DNA from 3 places in the Streptomyces sp. NBC_01089 genome. Region 3 is predicted to be linked to each of the others. Evidence: riboswitches for the same ligand, from Rfam matches in the RefSeq annotation. Region 3 holds a riboswitch; each other region holds the start of a gene.
What was found. A riboswitch is a leader RNA that binds a small molecule or an ion and turns the genes downstream of it on or off. The one in region 3 is predicted to bind cobalamin.

Region 1: linked by a shared signal. The riboswitch ahead of OG510_RS05025 (CbtB-domain containing protein) and the one ahead of OG510_RS27335 (prenyltransferase/squalene oxidase repeat-containing protein) in region 3 are both predicted to bind cobalamin.
Region 2: linked by a shared signal. The riboswitch ahead of OG510_RS06460 (ABC transporter substrate-binding protein) and the one ahead of OG510_RS27335 (prenyltransferase/squalene oxidase repeat-containing protein) in region 3 are both predicted to bind cobalamin.

What each region holds. Positions count from the first base shown of each region.
Region 1 covers NZ_CP108660.1:1,135,420-1,139,873, reverse strand. Annotated here, with positions in the region: gene OG510_RS05040 (DNA sulfur modification protein DndB) at 1-203, shown strand, start outside; gene OG510_RS05035 (alkaline phosphatase family protein) at 355-1,782, opposite strand; gene OG510_RS05030 (CbtA family protein) at 2,026-2,793, opposite strand; gene OG510_RS05025 (CbtB-domain containing protein) at 2,836-3,060, opposite strand; adenosylcobalamin (AdoCbl) riboswitch at 3,063-3,207, opposite strand; gene OG510_RS05020 (histidine phosphatase family protein) at 3,354-3,923, shown strand; gene OG510_RS05015 (histidine phosphatase family protein) at 4,182-4,454, shown strand, end outside.
Region 2 covers NZ_CP108660.1:1,451,758-1,456,211, reverse strand. Annotated here, with positions in the region: gene OG510_RS06470 (ABC transporter ATP-binding protein) at 1-1,679, shown strand, start outside; gene OG510_RS06465 (siderophore-interacting protein) at 1,766-2,629, opposite strand; cobalamin riboswitch at 2,821-2,949, shown strand; gene OG510_RS06460 (ABC transporter substrate-binding protein) at 3,002-4,454, shown strand, end outside.
Region 3 covers NZ_CP108660.1:6,080,934-6,085,387, forward strand. Annotated here, with positions in the region: gene OG510_RS27330 (SCO2322 family protein) at 1-475, opposite strand, end outside; gene OG510_RS27335 (prenyltransferase/squalene oxidase repeat-containing protein) at 487-1,692, opposite strand; cobalamin riboswitch at 1,805-1,979, opposite strand; gene OG510_RS27340 (flotillin family protein) at 2,124-3,308, opposite strand; gene OG510_RS27345 (hypothetical protein) at 3,320-3,580, opposite strand; gene OG510_RS27350 (MBL fold metallo-hydrolase) at 3,776-4,454, opposite strand, start outside.

The DNA of each region.
Region 1 (4,454 bases), 4.9 Mb from region 3:
CGCTCGGCGATGAGGAACTGCACCACCTCCTCGCCGGTATCAAGTGGGAGCGGGAGGCCCGCTACTGGGACGGTGTGGCAGCGAAGGCGGGCGCGTCGGGGCGCCTCAACTTCAGCGGTGGCGTCAAGGACTCCGGCGGACGGGTCGCGGACGCGATCCTGTACCCGGCCGGCGAGGCAGGGCAGAAGATCCGCGGTCAGTAGGTTGTCCTCGTACGGATCATCGTCAAGACACAGCGCTGCCGGGAATGGAAGCGCATTCGCTGACCGGCCGATCCCTGCCAGACCCCACGCGGCTGCCGCGCTTCAGCGGCAGCCGCGGCGGCGGTGGCGAACCGCCGCGGTTGCCCGACACTCAGGTACGCGGCCGCCGCCCCCGCTCCTGCCTCGGGAAGCTCTGGTCGGCCCCCGGCAGCACCGGCTTCGGCAGCGTGGCCACCTCCTCCTTCGCCTGGGCCAGCTGCTCGGCCGTGTCCTCCGGGAGGTGCGGCGGGCGGTGGTGGGTGTCGGAGAAGCGGAAGGCCGAGGTCAGGTCGCCGAAGGTGCGGCGGCGCCACTGGGTGATGTTGGGCTCCCGCACCCCCGTGAACCGCTCCAGGAACTGGAGCGCCGACGTGTGGTCGAAGCGCTCGCCCGCGACCCAGCCGCCCACCGTCCACGGCGACACGATGATCGCGGGGACCCGGAAGCCGCCGCCGATCGGCAGGCCGTCGACGAACTCGTCCTGGGTGCCCGGTTTCGGGGTGGGCGGAGCCACATGGTCGAACAGGCCGTCGTTCTCGTCGTAGTTGAGGATGAAGGCGGTCTTCGCCCACACCTTCGGATTGGACGCGATGGCCTCGATCTTCTGGGCCACGAAGTCCGCGCCCGCCGCCGGGAGATAGTCCGGGTGCTCGGACTGGTAGCTCGTCGGCATGATCCATGAGACGGCCGGCAGCCGGTCGTTGCGGGCGTCGTCCTCGAAGGTGCCCTCCGGCTGCGGGCGTACGCCGCGCTCGTACAGCTCGTCACCGGGCTTGGCGTCCTTGAACGACTGGAAGTTCTCCAGCATGTTGCAGCCGTAGTCGTCGTCCTGCTGGTAGACCTTCCAGCTGACGCCCGCCGCCTGCAGCCGCTCGGCGTAGGTCGTCCAGCGGTACGGCGTGGGGGCCGTGTTGTTCAGGATCGGGCCGCCCTGGGTGCCGTTCGGGTCGAGGGTGCCCGTCATCCAGTACAGCCGGTTCGGCCAGGTGGGGCCGAACACGGAGCAGAAGTAGTTGTCGCAGATGGTGAAGGTCTCCGCCAGCGCGAACTGGAAGGGGATGTCCTCCCGGGTGTAATACCCCATGACATAGGGGCCGTTGAGCCCGTCGGCCTTGCGGTGCGCGGGCAGCCACTGGTCCATCCGGCCGCCGTTCCACGCCTCGTGCTGCACGGACCAGGCGTGGCTGGTGGACGGGATGGCCTGGGCGCTCGATGTGTGCGTGTCCAGGTGGAACGGGAGCAGATAGCCCTTCGGGTTCACCGTGTCGGGCTGGTAGAAGACGGGCTTGCCGTCGGGCAGCTTCTGCGCGTGCGGGTCGCTGAAGCCGCGTACGCCGGACAGGGTGCCGAAGTAGTGGTCGAACGAGCGGTTCTCCTGCATCAGCATCACGACGTGTTCGATGTCGCGCAGCGAGCCGTGGCGCGGCGGCCCGGCCGCGACCGCCTTCTGCACACTCGGCGGCAGCAGCGAGAGTGCCGCGGCACCGCCGACGGCGCCTGCCGCTGAGCCAAGGAGTCTGCGTCGCGTCAACTCGGCCATGAACATCCCCTTCTCAAGCTCGGACGGGCCCTTTTTCCGGGGCCCTTCCGAACCTTCGCGGGCGGCCGGTGAGGAGGGGAGGAGCGAAACGATGAACAAGTGGCCAATGTGCGGCAAGGGGTTGGCCAAGCCGTGGCCCGGTGTTCGGGTGGGGGCGCGCACACGGGCGGATCCCGCCCGGATGTGGTCCGGGCGGGATCCGTGGGATGCGTCGAGTCCGTTGTGCGGAGGGTGAGTTGACGTTCAGCTGACGGAGGCCGTCGTGGGCGACGTCGCGCCGTTCGCGTCGCGGGCCGGTGCCGCCCGCGGTACGAGATGACGCTCGGCGAGGTGACCGAAGAGCAGCCCGAACGCGGTCCACAGAGTGAGCTGGATCGCGAGCGCGGAGAGCCTGAACTGCCAGAGCAGGGTGGCCGGGAAGTCCTTGGGCACCTCGTTGACGGCGGGCAGGAACGCATAGGCGAGTCCCACCACCACGAGGAAGGCGGCCCCCGCCGAGATGGTCGCGTTCCAGTTGCCCAGCCGGGGCGCGAGCCTTCTGCCGATGATCACCGCGCCGACGGCGAGCAGCACACTGAGAACCATCATCAGGAAGTACAGGGTGGTGCGTTTGCCGATGGTGTCGGGGTCGCCGACGGACGGCGGGTTGGCCGGGTACTTGAGGAACGGGACGACGTACACCGCGATCAGGGCACCGGCCGAGACCAGCACGGCCGTGGCCCGCGGGCCGAAACCGCCGATACGGCCGAGCGCGAAGCAGAACGCGAGAGCGGCGATTCCGCCGACCGCGACGCCGAAGACGAGCACACCTGTGGCCAGACCGGCCGTCGACTGGAGCGAGCGGCTGACCACCTCCACTTCGTGCTCATGGCTGTGCGCGCCCTCGAACGCGATGGCCGCGTCCACCCGCGGCTCACCGAGCAGATAGGCGACGACCAGAGCCAGCACGCCGGCGGCCAGGCCGGACAGCATGCCGCGGACGAGCAGGGCGCGTATGGATATGGAGTTCATGAGAGAGGTCCCCTGGATGTCAGAAGGTCGGTGACAGGGGAATCAGTGGCAGGGGAAGCCGAGCAGATGACGCCCGTCGTGGACCCACTCGTGCACATCGGTGCCCGAGACGACCGAGGTGGCGCCCTGCTCGGCGCCGACGAAGTACAGCAGAATGAGCATCAGGATCCCGAAGAAGACCGCCCAGGGGGCAATGGCCTTGAGGGAGATGGGGGCGATCGCCGGAGTGGCGGGGGCCTCCGGGGTGGGGGCAAGGGTGCTTGCCATGGCAGTACCTCCTGGGGAACACGCGTCCCGATCGTGGTGCCTGAGACGAAGGTGCCGGGTCTGACTTCCCGCAGGGCGGGTTCACAGTGGCGCGACCGTGCCGGAATCTCACCGGACTTCCATCACACCTTCGTCATGTGCACGTGGACCGTACCGCCTGACGGGCAGGCTCCGCTACGGCGCCGTACGGCCGGACGGCCTGCTCCACCCCGCGCGTATCGGCCCCGGCCCGCGTGATCTCCTTGCCCGTACGGCGGAAGACCGGGCGGACGGACAGCGGGACGGGGACAGCGATGACCGTACGAGTGATGTTGATCTCACCTGCTCACAGCGGTGCGCTGCGTGAGGCCCGCTTCGACGATGACGGGCCGCTGGACGAGGCGGGGACCCATAGGGCGGCGCGGGCCGCGGACGCCGTGCCGGGTGCCGACCGGCTGCTGACCGCGCCCGACACCCGCTGCCGGCAGACCGCCGCCGCGCTGGGGCTGCGGGCCGAGCCCGAACCCGCCGTCCGGGCCTGGGACTTGGGGCGCTGGCGGGGCAGCACCCTGGCCGATGTGACCGAGGAGGAGCCGGACGCGGTGGCCGCCTGGCTGGCGGACCCCGCCGCCGCGCCGCACGGCGGTGAGTCCCTGCACGCACTCCGCGAGCGGACCGGCGGCTGGCTCGAAGGGCTGACGGACGGGGGCGGCCGGGTGCTGGCGGTCACCGACCCCGCGGTGGTGCGGGCAGCCGTCCTGTATGCGCTGGCCCTGCCCGCCGATGCGTTCTGGCGGCTGGACGCGGCGCCGCTCACGCTGACCGAGCTGAGCGGCAGGGCCGGACGGTGGAACCTGCGCATCGGACGGCCGCTGGAGCCGTGACCCGGGATGCGCGCCCACGGGCGGTGCGCTCTGCTGGACAGGAGCCCCGGACAGGGCGGAGGGGGCGGCGCGGTGCGCGGAGAATCACATCCGGGGGCCGCCGCTGCGGGAATCTCCGCTGGTCGTGACAGGCTGAAGCCCTTGTACAACATCAACGCTTGTACGACGTCGACGCTCGTACAACATCAATACAGACGTCACCGGCGGCACCCTTTCGTACCGGCGCCCCGGTGACAGAGGCGAAAAGGCAGGGCGGTCATGGGAGAGCTGATTCTCGTACGGCACGGTGAGACCAGCTGGAGCCGCACCGGGAAACACACCAGCTGGACGGATCTGCCGCTGACGGCGACCGGCGAGGAGCAGGCCCGCAAGGTCGCACCGCTGCTGGCCGAGCGGCGTATCGCGCTCACCCTCACCAGCACGCTGACCCGGGCCAGGCGGACCGCCGAGCTGGCCGGGCTCGTCCCCGCCCACGCCGAAGCCGATCTGCACGAGTGGGACTACGGGGCGTACGAGGGCATCACCAGCGCG
Region 2 (4,454 bases), 4.6 Mb from region 3:
TGATCGTCATCGGGGTCGTCGGCGGACTGGTGATCCCCCGGGCACTCGGCCGGGTCGTCGACCTGGTGGCATCGGGCGGGCACACCACATCAGCGGTCACCGCACCTGTGATCATCGTGGCCGCGGCCTGCCTGGTCCAGGCCGTCTTCAGCGGCTGGGGCGACGCCCTGGTGGCGCGCTGCGGGGAGGAGATGCTCGCCGATATCCGGGAGAGCGCCCTCGGCAGAGCACTCGCCGTACCCCTGGAGCGCCTGGAGCGCTCCAGCATGGGCGACCTGGTCTCACGGGTCAGCAGCGACACGGCTCTGCTGGCGGAGGCCGTACGCAGTCTGGTGCCCCAACTGGTGGGCGCCGTACTGGAGATCGGGCTGACCATGGTCGCCCTGCTGCTGCTCGACTGGCGTTTCGCGCTGGCCGCGCTGCTCGCGGTGCCCCTGCAAGTGTGGGCGGTGCGCTGGCTGATGCGCACCTCACGCCCGGTGCGGCGCGCCGAGCGGATCGCGCAGGGGGAGTTGGCCCAGACCGTTCTGGAATCGGTCGACGGCGCCCATACCGTACGCGCCTTCCGGCTGGTGCCGGGCCGGCTGGCCGCGGCCGCCCACAGCTCCCGCGTCACCCGGGATCTCGCGCTGCGCTCCACCCGGATCGGCACCCGCTTCTTCGGCCGGCTCAACGTCGCCGAGTGGACCGGACTGAGCGCCCTGCTCGTCGTCGGCTATGTCCTGGTCCGTACGGATCACGTCGGCATCGGTACGGCCAGCGCCGCCGCTCTCTACTTCCACCGGCTCTTCGACCCCGTCAACGGGCTGCTGTCGTCCTTCGACGAGGTGCAGTCCGCCGGAGCCGCCGCCACCCGCGTCCTGGGGCTCGCCCAGCTGACGGAGCCCCTCACCGGCGAGGCGGACACCACGCGGACCACGGGCGCCACCGTCGAACTGCGCGGGGTGGGCCACTCCTATGTCTCCGGCCACCGGGTGCTCCACGGGGCCGATGTCCGGCTCGCCGCAGGGGAGCGCGTCGCGGTGGTCGGCACGACCGGCGCCGGAAAGAGCACCCTGGCCAGGCTGGCGGCCGGGGTCCACCGGCCCACCGAGGGCCGCGTACTGCTGGGCGGGGTGCCGCTGGACGCGATGTCCGCCCCACTGCTGCGGCGCACGGTGGCCCTGGTGAACCAGGAGACGCATGTCTTCGCCGGCTCACTCGCCGACGACCTCCGGCTCGCCCGGCCCGATGCCGACGAGTCCGAACTGCTCACCGCCCTGGAGACGGTGGACGCGCGGGACTGGGCGCAGGCACTGCCGCAGGGTCTCGCCACCCGGATCGGCCAGGGCGGCCTGCGCCTCACCCCCGTACAGGCGCAGCAGCTCGCCCTGGCCCGGCTGGTGCTCGCGGACCCGCCGATCGCTGTCCTGGACGAAGCCACCGCCGAGGCGGGCAGCGCGGGTTCGCGGGTCCTGGAGGCGGCGGCCGAGCGGGCACTCGAGGGGCGCACCGCACTGGTGGTGGCCCACCGGCTCACTCAGGCGGTACGCGCCGACCGCGTACTGGTGCTGGCGGACGGCCGCATCGTGGAACACGGCACCCACGGCGAACTCGTCGCGGCCGGCGGGGGATACGCGGCGCTGTGGGCGGCCTGGTCGGGGGCGCGCGGACAGGGCGCGGTCCCTGATCCGGCCTGATCCGGAGAACTGCGGAGGGACGGCCGGCGGCCTTCGAAGAGGAGCGGGAGGGCTCTTCGAAGGCCGCCGGGCGCGCGTCGACGCGCTCAGTCGTCCACGGGGTCCGACGGGGAGGGGGGTGCGGTGCTGTCGTCCTGGTCCTCGGTCAGCCCGCGCCGCCAGTACCCCTGGAAGCACACCGAACCGCGGTCGACACCCCGCTCCCGCACCAGGTGGCGCCGCAACTCCTTGATGGCGGACGCTTCTCCGGCCAGCCAGAAGTAGGGCGCCGCGTCGGGCAGAACGGCGCCCCGGACGGCGTCCAGCAGGGGGGAGGGGCCATGGCCGCGGTGCACCCAGGTGACCTGCGCGGTTGCGGGGAGCGGCTGCTCCTCGGCCGGGCCGGCCACCTCGGCGAAGATCTGGACCGGCAGCCCCGGCGGGAGCCCTTCGGCGATCGAGGCCATGGCGGGAAGGGCTGTTTCGTCGCCTGCCAGCACGATGGACCGCGTACCGGGCGGTGGCTGGAAGTTGACGCCGCCCGCGTCCTCGCGGGCCGGGCCGACGAGGAGGACGCGGTCCCCGGGACGGGCCGCGGCGGCCCAGCGGCCGGCGGGGCCGCCGTCGCCGTGCAGTGCGAAGTCGATGTCGACCTCGTCGGGATCGGTGCGCTGCGCGCGGAAGGTGTAGGTGCGCAGGACGGGCCGGGTCTCCGGTGGCATCGTCCGCCAGGCCGCGTACCACCCGCTCTCGGCCGCGCCTTCGGGCAGGAGGGGCTCGGTCAGGCCGGGGGCCGGGAACAGGATCTTGCCGCGCTGGTCGCGGTTGCCGGTCCGGAAACCGGAGAGCGTGGGGCCCGTGAAGGTGATCCTGGCCATCTGCGGGGTGAGCCGGACGGCTCGTTCCACCTGGACGGGAAAGACGCGGAACGCCGCTTGGACGGGGCGTGCGGTGGTGGATCCGGCAGCCATGTATCACTCCAGCCGATGAGGGGGCGGGGCTGGTGCGCGCCCTGGTGGGCGTACACCACCCCGGAATCACTTTGTTAAGGGTAGGCTAACCTAATTTCGAATGGGTTCCAGGGGGTTCCAGGGTGTCCGCGTGAGCCGGGTTACGGCCCCCGCCGGCCCGTGCGACACAATGAGCGCACGAGGCGACGGGGATCAGGAAGCCGGTGCGAGTCCGGCGCGGTCCCGCCACTGTGACCGGGAAGCGACCCTCCTGTACGTCACTGTCCGCAGGCGCGGACGGGAAGGCGGAGGGGAGCGATGATCCGGGAGCCAGGAGACTGACCCGTCGCCGGTCCGACAGCAGGGGCGAGGAAACCCCGGAGAGGATCGACTGTGACGACCCATGCCCGGACGGAGCCGCGATACCGGCCCGAACCCGGCAACCGGCCCGCGCCGGCCGGCCCGCCGAGCCCCGGCAGACGTAGTGTGCTGGCCGCCGGAGGCGCCCTGGCCCTTGCCGCGTCCTCCGGGCTGCTCGCCGGCTGTGGTGCGGACGCGAAGGACGGCGGGGGGAGCGACCGGTTCCGCGCCGCGTTCACGGCCGGCGGCTCGCAGGAGACCCTCGACCCGCACGTCGCCCCGAACTTCGTCGACCAGGCCCGCGCCAAGGCCCTGTACGACACCCTCGGCACCTACGCGGACGACATGTCCGTCCGTGAGCGGCTCGCGGAGTCCTGGGAGAGCGACGCGTCCGGCACCCGGTGGCGGATACGTCTGCGCAAGGCGGAGTTCCACGACGGGAAACCGGTCACGGCGAAGGACGTCCTCTACAGCTACCGCCGCGCCGCCGACCCCGCCACCGGCTCCCCCTCGCAGGTGCTGCTGTCGGCCATCGACTTCCACACCACCAGGGCCGACGGCGAACGGTCCGTCGTCTTCGCCCTGAAGGCGCCGAACTTCGAGTTCCCCACCGTCTTCGCAGGCCCCGGCACCGAGATCATCCCCGACGGTACGAAGGACTTCCGCAAGCCCGTCGGCTCCGGCCCCTTCACCTATGTCTCCTTCACACCCGGCGGCACCGCACGCTACCGGCGCTGGACCGGCCACTGGGACGGCGCCCCGCACATCGCCGAGCTGGAGATCGTCCCCGCGAACGAGGAGTCGGCCCGGCTCAACGCGCTGCTGTCCGGGCAGGTCCACTACGCATCCGACATGGCCGGAGCCTCCGTGGACCGGCTGAAGAAGGAGGGCTCGACGCGGGTGCTGACCGCCGAACGGGCCACCGCCCAGCAACTGCTGCTGCGAATAGGCCGGAAGCCCTTCGACGACCCCCGGCTGGTACGGGCCGTACAGCTCGGGATCGACCGGGCCGCGCTGGTCCGGGTCGCGCTGGCCGGGCACGGTGAGGTGGGGAACGACCTGTTCGGGCTGGGCCTGCGCGGCTACCCGCAAGGTCTCCAGCCCCGCGAACGGGACGTCGGCGAGGCGCGGAGGCTGGTGAAGGAGGCCGGCGCGGAGGGGCTGCACATCACCGTGGAGACCAGCTCCGTCGACGCCACCTGGGAGACGGCAGCGGACCTGATGGCACGCCAGCTGCGTGAGGTGGGGCTGAGGCTGACCGCCAACACCCGTGCCTCCAGTACATATTTCAGCGAGATCAGGACGCAGGGCGTCGCCGCCTTCAACACCACGTCCACGCTGCCGGTGTCCGACTTCCTCCAGCAGCGGGTACGCGGCGGGGCGGCCCGCAACCAGACGCAGTACGCGTCGAAGAAGTTCGACACGCTGCTCGAACACGCCCGCACCACCCGCGACGAGCGGAACCGGCTGGCGTTGCTCGCGCGCG
Region 3 (4,454 bases):
GCGCGCACACGGTGCGCTCGGCCGGCGGCCTCTCGCCGCCCGGCGCGTCGGCCGCCGTGCCGAAGTCGATGACCAGCGCGACCCGCTTGGAGCCGCCCTCGGCCGGGGTCTTCCCGCAGATACCGTCGAAGGTGAGGGGTCCGCCCCGCGCCGGGACGCGCGGCTTGCTCGCGTCCTGGGAGTCCGCGCTGACCGCGAACCGGAAACCCTGGACGTCCCCGTCGGCGGGCCTGGCCGTCGACGGCCCCTCGGTCGCGTACTGCCAGCCGCTGCCCGAGCGGTCCCAGAACGACCAGTACCGGTACCCGGCGGCCTGCGCGGGAGCCGCCCCGAACGCCGTGAGCGCGGTGAGCGCCGCGCCCACCGCGACCGCCAGGGCGGTCAGCCGGACGGAACCTGTCCGCACGCGGTGGTGCTTACGGAGTGTCGGGCGGCGCGTCGGACGACGTATCGGGCGGCGTACCGCATGGGGCATCGGGCGGCGCATCAGACCTGTCGCTTCCTGCCGCGCATGCTGAGCAGGAAGCCGATGCCGATTCCGGCGACCAGGCCGACGCCGACGATCCACCAGACGCTGACGCCCGAGCGGTCGCTGTCCTTCTTCGCGTCGGCGGCCCGCTCCGACGAAGCGGGGGCCGGACCGGTCGCGTTGAGCTGCTTGACCAGGTCGGCGCCGCCGAAGTCGTGCGGGTCGATCCCGTTCGCGCGGGCCGCGAAGATCAGCTGGGCGTACGCGGCGGGACCGCTCTGCCGCGCCCATCCGGCAGCGTGCTGTTCCAGCCAGGCGAGCGGCTGCCTGGCCTGGGCGATCAGCCCGTCGGCGCCGAGCGCGGTCACCGCGTCGGCGGTGTTGCCGTAGTCGGGCTGGTCCTCGGCGCCCGGCATCGCCGACTTCAGATACGCCTTCCCCGCGGTCGCACCGGCGAGATAGGTGGCGCCGTTGTGCGCGGTCTGGGCGGGCGTCGAGGCGTTCAGACAGCCCGTGCCGCTGACGTCCTTGCCGCCGGGGCGCGGTGCCAGACCGGCGCCCAGGGTGCCCAGCACGGCCGCGCCCGTCGCGTCGGCGTTCGCGTACAGCTTCCCCGTCTTCTTGTCCGGCTGGTACGCGAAGCCGCCGCCGCCCTCCTTGGCGTCGCACGGGATCGCGAGCGAGACCAGCACCTTCTTGGCCTTGGCCGTGGGCTCACCGGCCGCGGCGAGCGCGCCGATCACCACCGATGTGGAGTTCGCGTCGCTGACGCCGCCCGGGTTGTAGCTCCAGCCGCCGTCCTTGCCCGCCACGGACTTCAGCCAGGCGGCGCCCTTCTTCACGGCGGCGTCGTGCCCGCCGAGCGCGTCCAGGGCCTGGACGGCTGCCGCGGTGGCGTTGGTGTCCAGGAGCTCCTTCGGGCCGCACGGCTTCGTCACGTCGGCGCGGAAGGAGGTGAAGGCGCCGTCGGCGCACTGCTGGCCGGTCAGCCAGTCGACGGCCTTCGTGGCGGGGCGCACCCCGGTGGCGTCCTGCGCGATCAGCGCGAGGGACTGGCGCCAGACGCCGTCGTACTTGGGGTCGGTCTTGCCGTACAGACCGGAGGGGAGCACCGGGGACGCCGGGGCCGACGGCGACGGGGAGCCGGCGAAGGCCGTCGGTGCAGCGGCCGCGCAGAGTACGGCGGATGCGGCCAGCGCGGTGGCGCTGCGGCGAAGGGTCATGGCGGGCGGGGCCTCTCCTGCGGGGAAGCCGGGACTCGGGCCCACTCAGGCACCGGGGCTCCGGCTCCGTATACCTCGACGGTGCCGGCCACCGGAGGCTCCGGTGGCGCGAGCCGGTCACTTCCGTACAGGGCGGTCCGGCTCACCGCCGCAAATCGACGGTTTACGGATGGGGCATCCCCTGGTCGAGCGAAGCCGAGAGCTTGGGGAAGGGGTCAGCGCCGGATTTGCACCGGCTTCCCCCTGTGCGGGTGTGATGACGACCTTCCTACTGTACCGGCGTGCCGGTCACGGCCCCGGGGGCGGGGCACGGGTGCCTCTGCCTGAACGGCAACGGACGGCGGCGCACCGCTGGATCCGGTGCGCCGCCGTCCGTTGCCGCCCCGTAACGGCCCGGGGGCCGAAACGGCTTTCATCGGTCCTGCACAGCCCTACTTGATGTCGACCGGCCCGTTGTCGCCGTTGTCGTTGCCGGACTTCCCGCCGAGGTAGCGCTGGATCTCCGCGCCCCGGCCGCCCTGGTGGGCGTCGTCGTCCTGCGCGCCGAGGTTCTTCCGTACCGAGTCGAGGATCGTCAGACCCTGGCCCACCAGACCGGCCGCGATCTCGCCCAGGCCGTCCGCGCCGTTGAGCACGTTGACATTGGCACCCGCGAGACCGGAAGCGGCCTCCTTGACGATCTGCGGGAGCTGGTCGATCAGCATCCGGTCGAGCGCCACCCGGTCGTACGAGGCGGCTGCCGCGGCCTGGATCTTCATCCGCTCGGCCTCGGCCACGGCCAGCACCCTGATGCGCTCGGCGTCCGCCTCGGCGGGCTTCACGATCTCGGCGACCAGCTGCTGCTGGCGCAACTGGGCGGCGCGCTCGGCCAGTTCGGTCTGGGCCGCGAGCACCTCCTGCTGCGCGTGCGCCTGGGCGAGCGGACCGGCCTGGGCGGCCTCCGCCTGCGCCCGGTCCACCTCCGCCGAGTACTGCGCCTGTACGACGGCGGTCTGCCGCTGGTACTCGGCCTGGTTACGGTTGGCCTCCTGCTGCGCCTCCACCGACTGCTGCGTGGCCTGCGCCTGCGCGATCTGCGCCTGTCGCTGGATGGCCGCCGTGTGCGGGGCGGACATCGCGGCGATGTAGCCCGTCTCGCCGTCGTCGATCGACTGGATCTGGAGCGAGTCCACGATCAGACCGATCTTGGCCATCTCCGTCTTGGAGGTCTCCAGCACCTCGGTGGCGAGCTTCTGCCGCTCGGTGACGATCTCCTCGACGGTCATCGACCCGATGATCGACCGCAGATGGCCGGAGAAGATCCGGCCGGTCAGCACCGACATCTGGTCCTGGTCGGAGAGGAAGCGCTGGCCGGCGTTGACGATGCTCTCGGTGTCGTTGCCGACCTTGAAGGCGATGACGGCCCGCACGGTCAGCACGATGCCCTGCCGGGTCACACAGGTCTCGGCGACCTCCGCCTCGCACATCGCCAGCGTCAGGAAGCGGGTCTTGCGGAAGACCGGCAGCACGAACTTGCCGTGCCCGGTCACGACCCTGAAGGGCGCACCGCCCAGACCACGCCTGCCTCCTGAGATGAGCATGGCCTCGTCCGGCGCCGGAACGCGATAACCCAACATCCTTGGTCTCCTTAGTCGCTGTCGCCGGGGTCGAGGGTCAGCGCATCCAGCGGATCCACGGGATCGGCCCACTCGATGACGTCGACCTGGCGAGTACCGCGGGATTCGATCACGAGCACTGTCGCCCCGTACGACAAAGGCTCCTGGGACCAGGCGAGAAAGGCTTCCCAGCCACCTCTGACCTGGACCAGGACCTCACCGGGGCCGGCAGATCCGCGCGTGGCCAGGATCAGCTTCCCCGTGCAGCCGATCACAGCCTCGTCCGGCGCCATCGGCGGCCGCCCCCCTCGTGATGTGCGGTACTGAATGCATGACCCTAACGCTACTCCGACCAGCGGACTATCCTCCGCTGGTCCTGAGTTCGGCGCCGGCGGGGGAGCGGTACGGGGGCGGCCGGACGGACGTATCCCGGGGGACCACCGGCCGTCTCCCGCCGGTACGGGACAGGACCGGGGTGACTTTCCCGGCTATACCGCTATATAGGTGACGGGGTCGTTGTCGGTGAGGGCTTCCGCGTGCCCCAGTTTGACCAGCCTGCGCACATGGGCCTCGGCCTCGGAGACCGCGATGTTGCGCGAGCCGTGCGGGATCTGCTCCCAGGGGCGGTTCCACTCCATCCGCTCGGCGATCTGCCAGGCGGTGAGCGGCTGGGCGAGCAGGGCCTGCAGATCCCGGAGGCGGTCCTCGTGGTGGGCGAGCAACTCCCTTACCCGGCCGGCCGCGTCGGTGAACGCGTGCTGGTGGGCGGGGAGCACCTCGGCGGGCGCCAGCCGGCCGATCCGCTCCAGGGAGGCCAGGTAGTCGCCAAGGGGGTCCCCCCGCTCGAGCGGAGTCGAGAGTGGGGGCGGATCGGTGACCGTGGCGTCGTCGGGGTCCTCGTAGAGGCCGATGTGCGGGGTGATGCCCGGCAGCAGATGGTCACCGGAGAACAGCCGGCCGTTGCCCGGCCGGTTCGCCGGGTGCTCCTCGTCCAGATGGAGGCAGACATGGCCCGGGGTGTGGCCGGGCGTCCAGATGGCGCGCAGCCTGCGGCCGGGCAGCGGCAGCAGGTCACCGGGGACGATCTCGCGGTCGGGAACGGCGGCCCGCAGCCCCGGCAGCGTCCGTGTGCCGCCGGATGCGCGGGCCCGGCGGAGCGGTTCGATG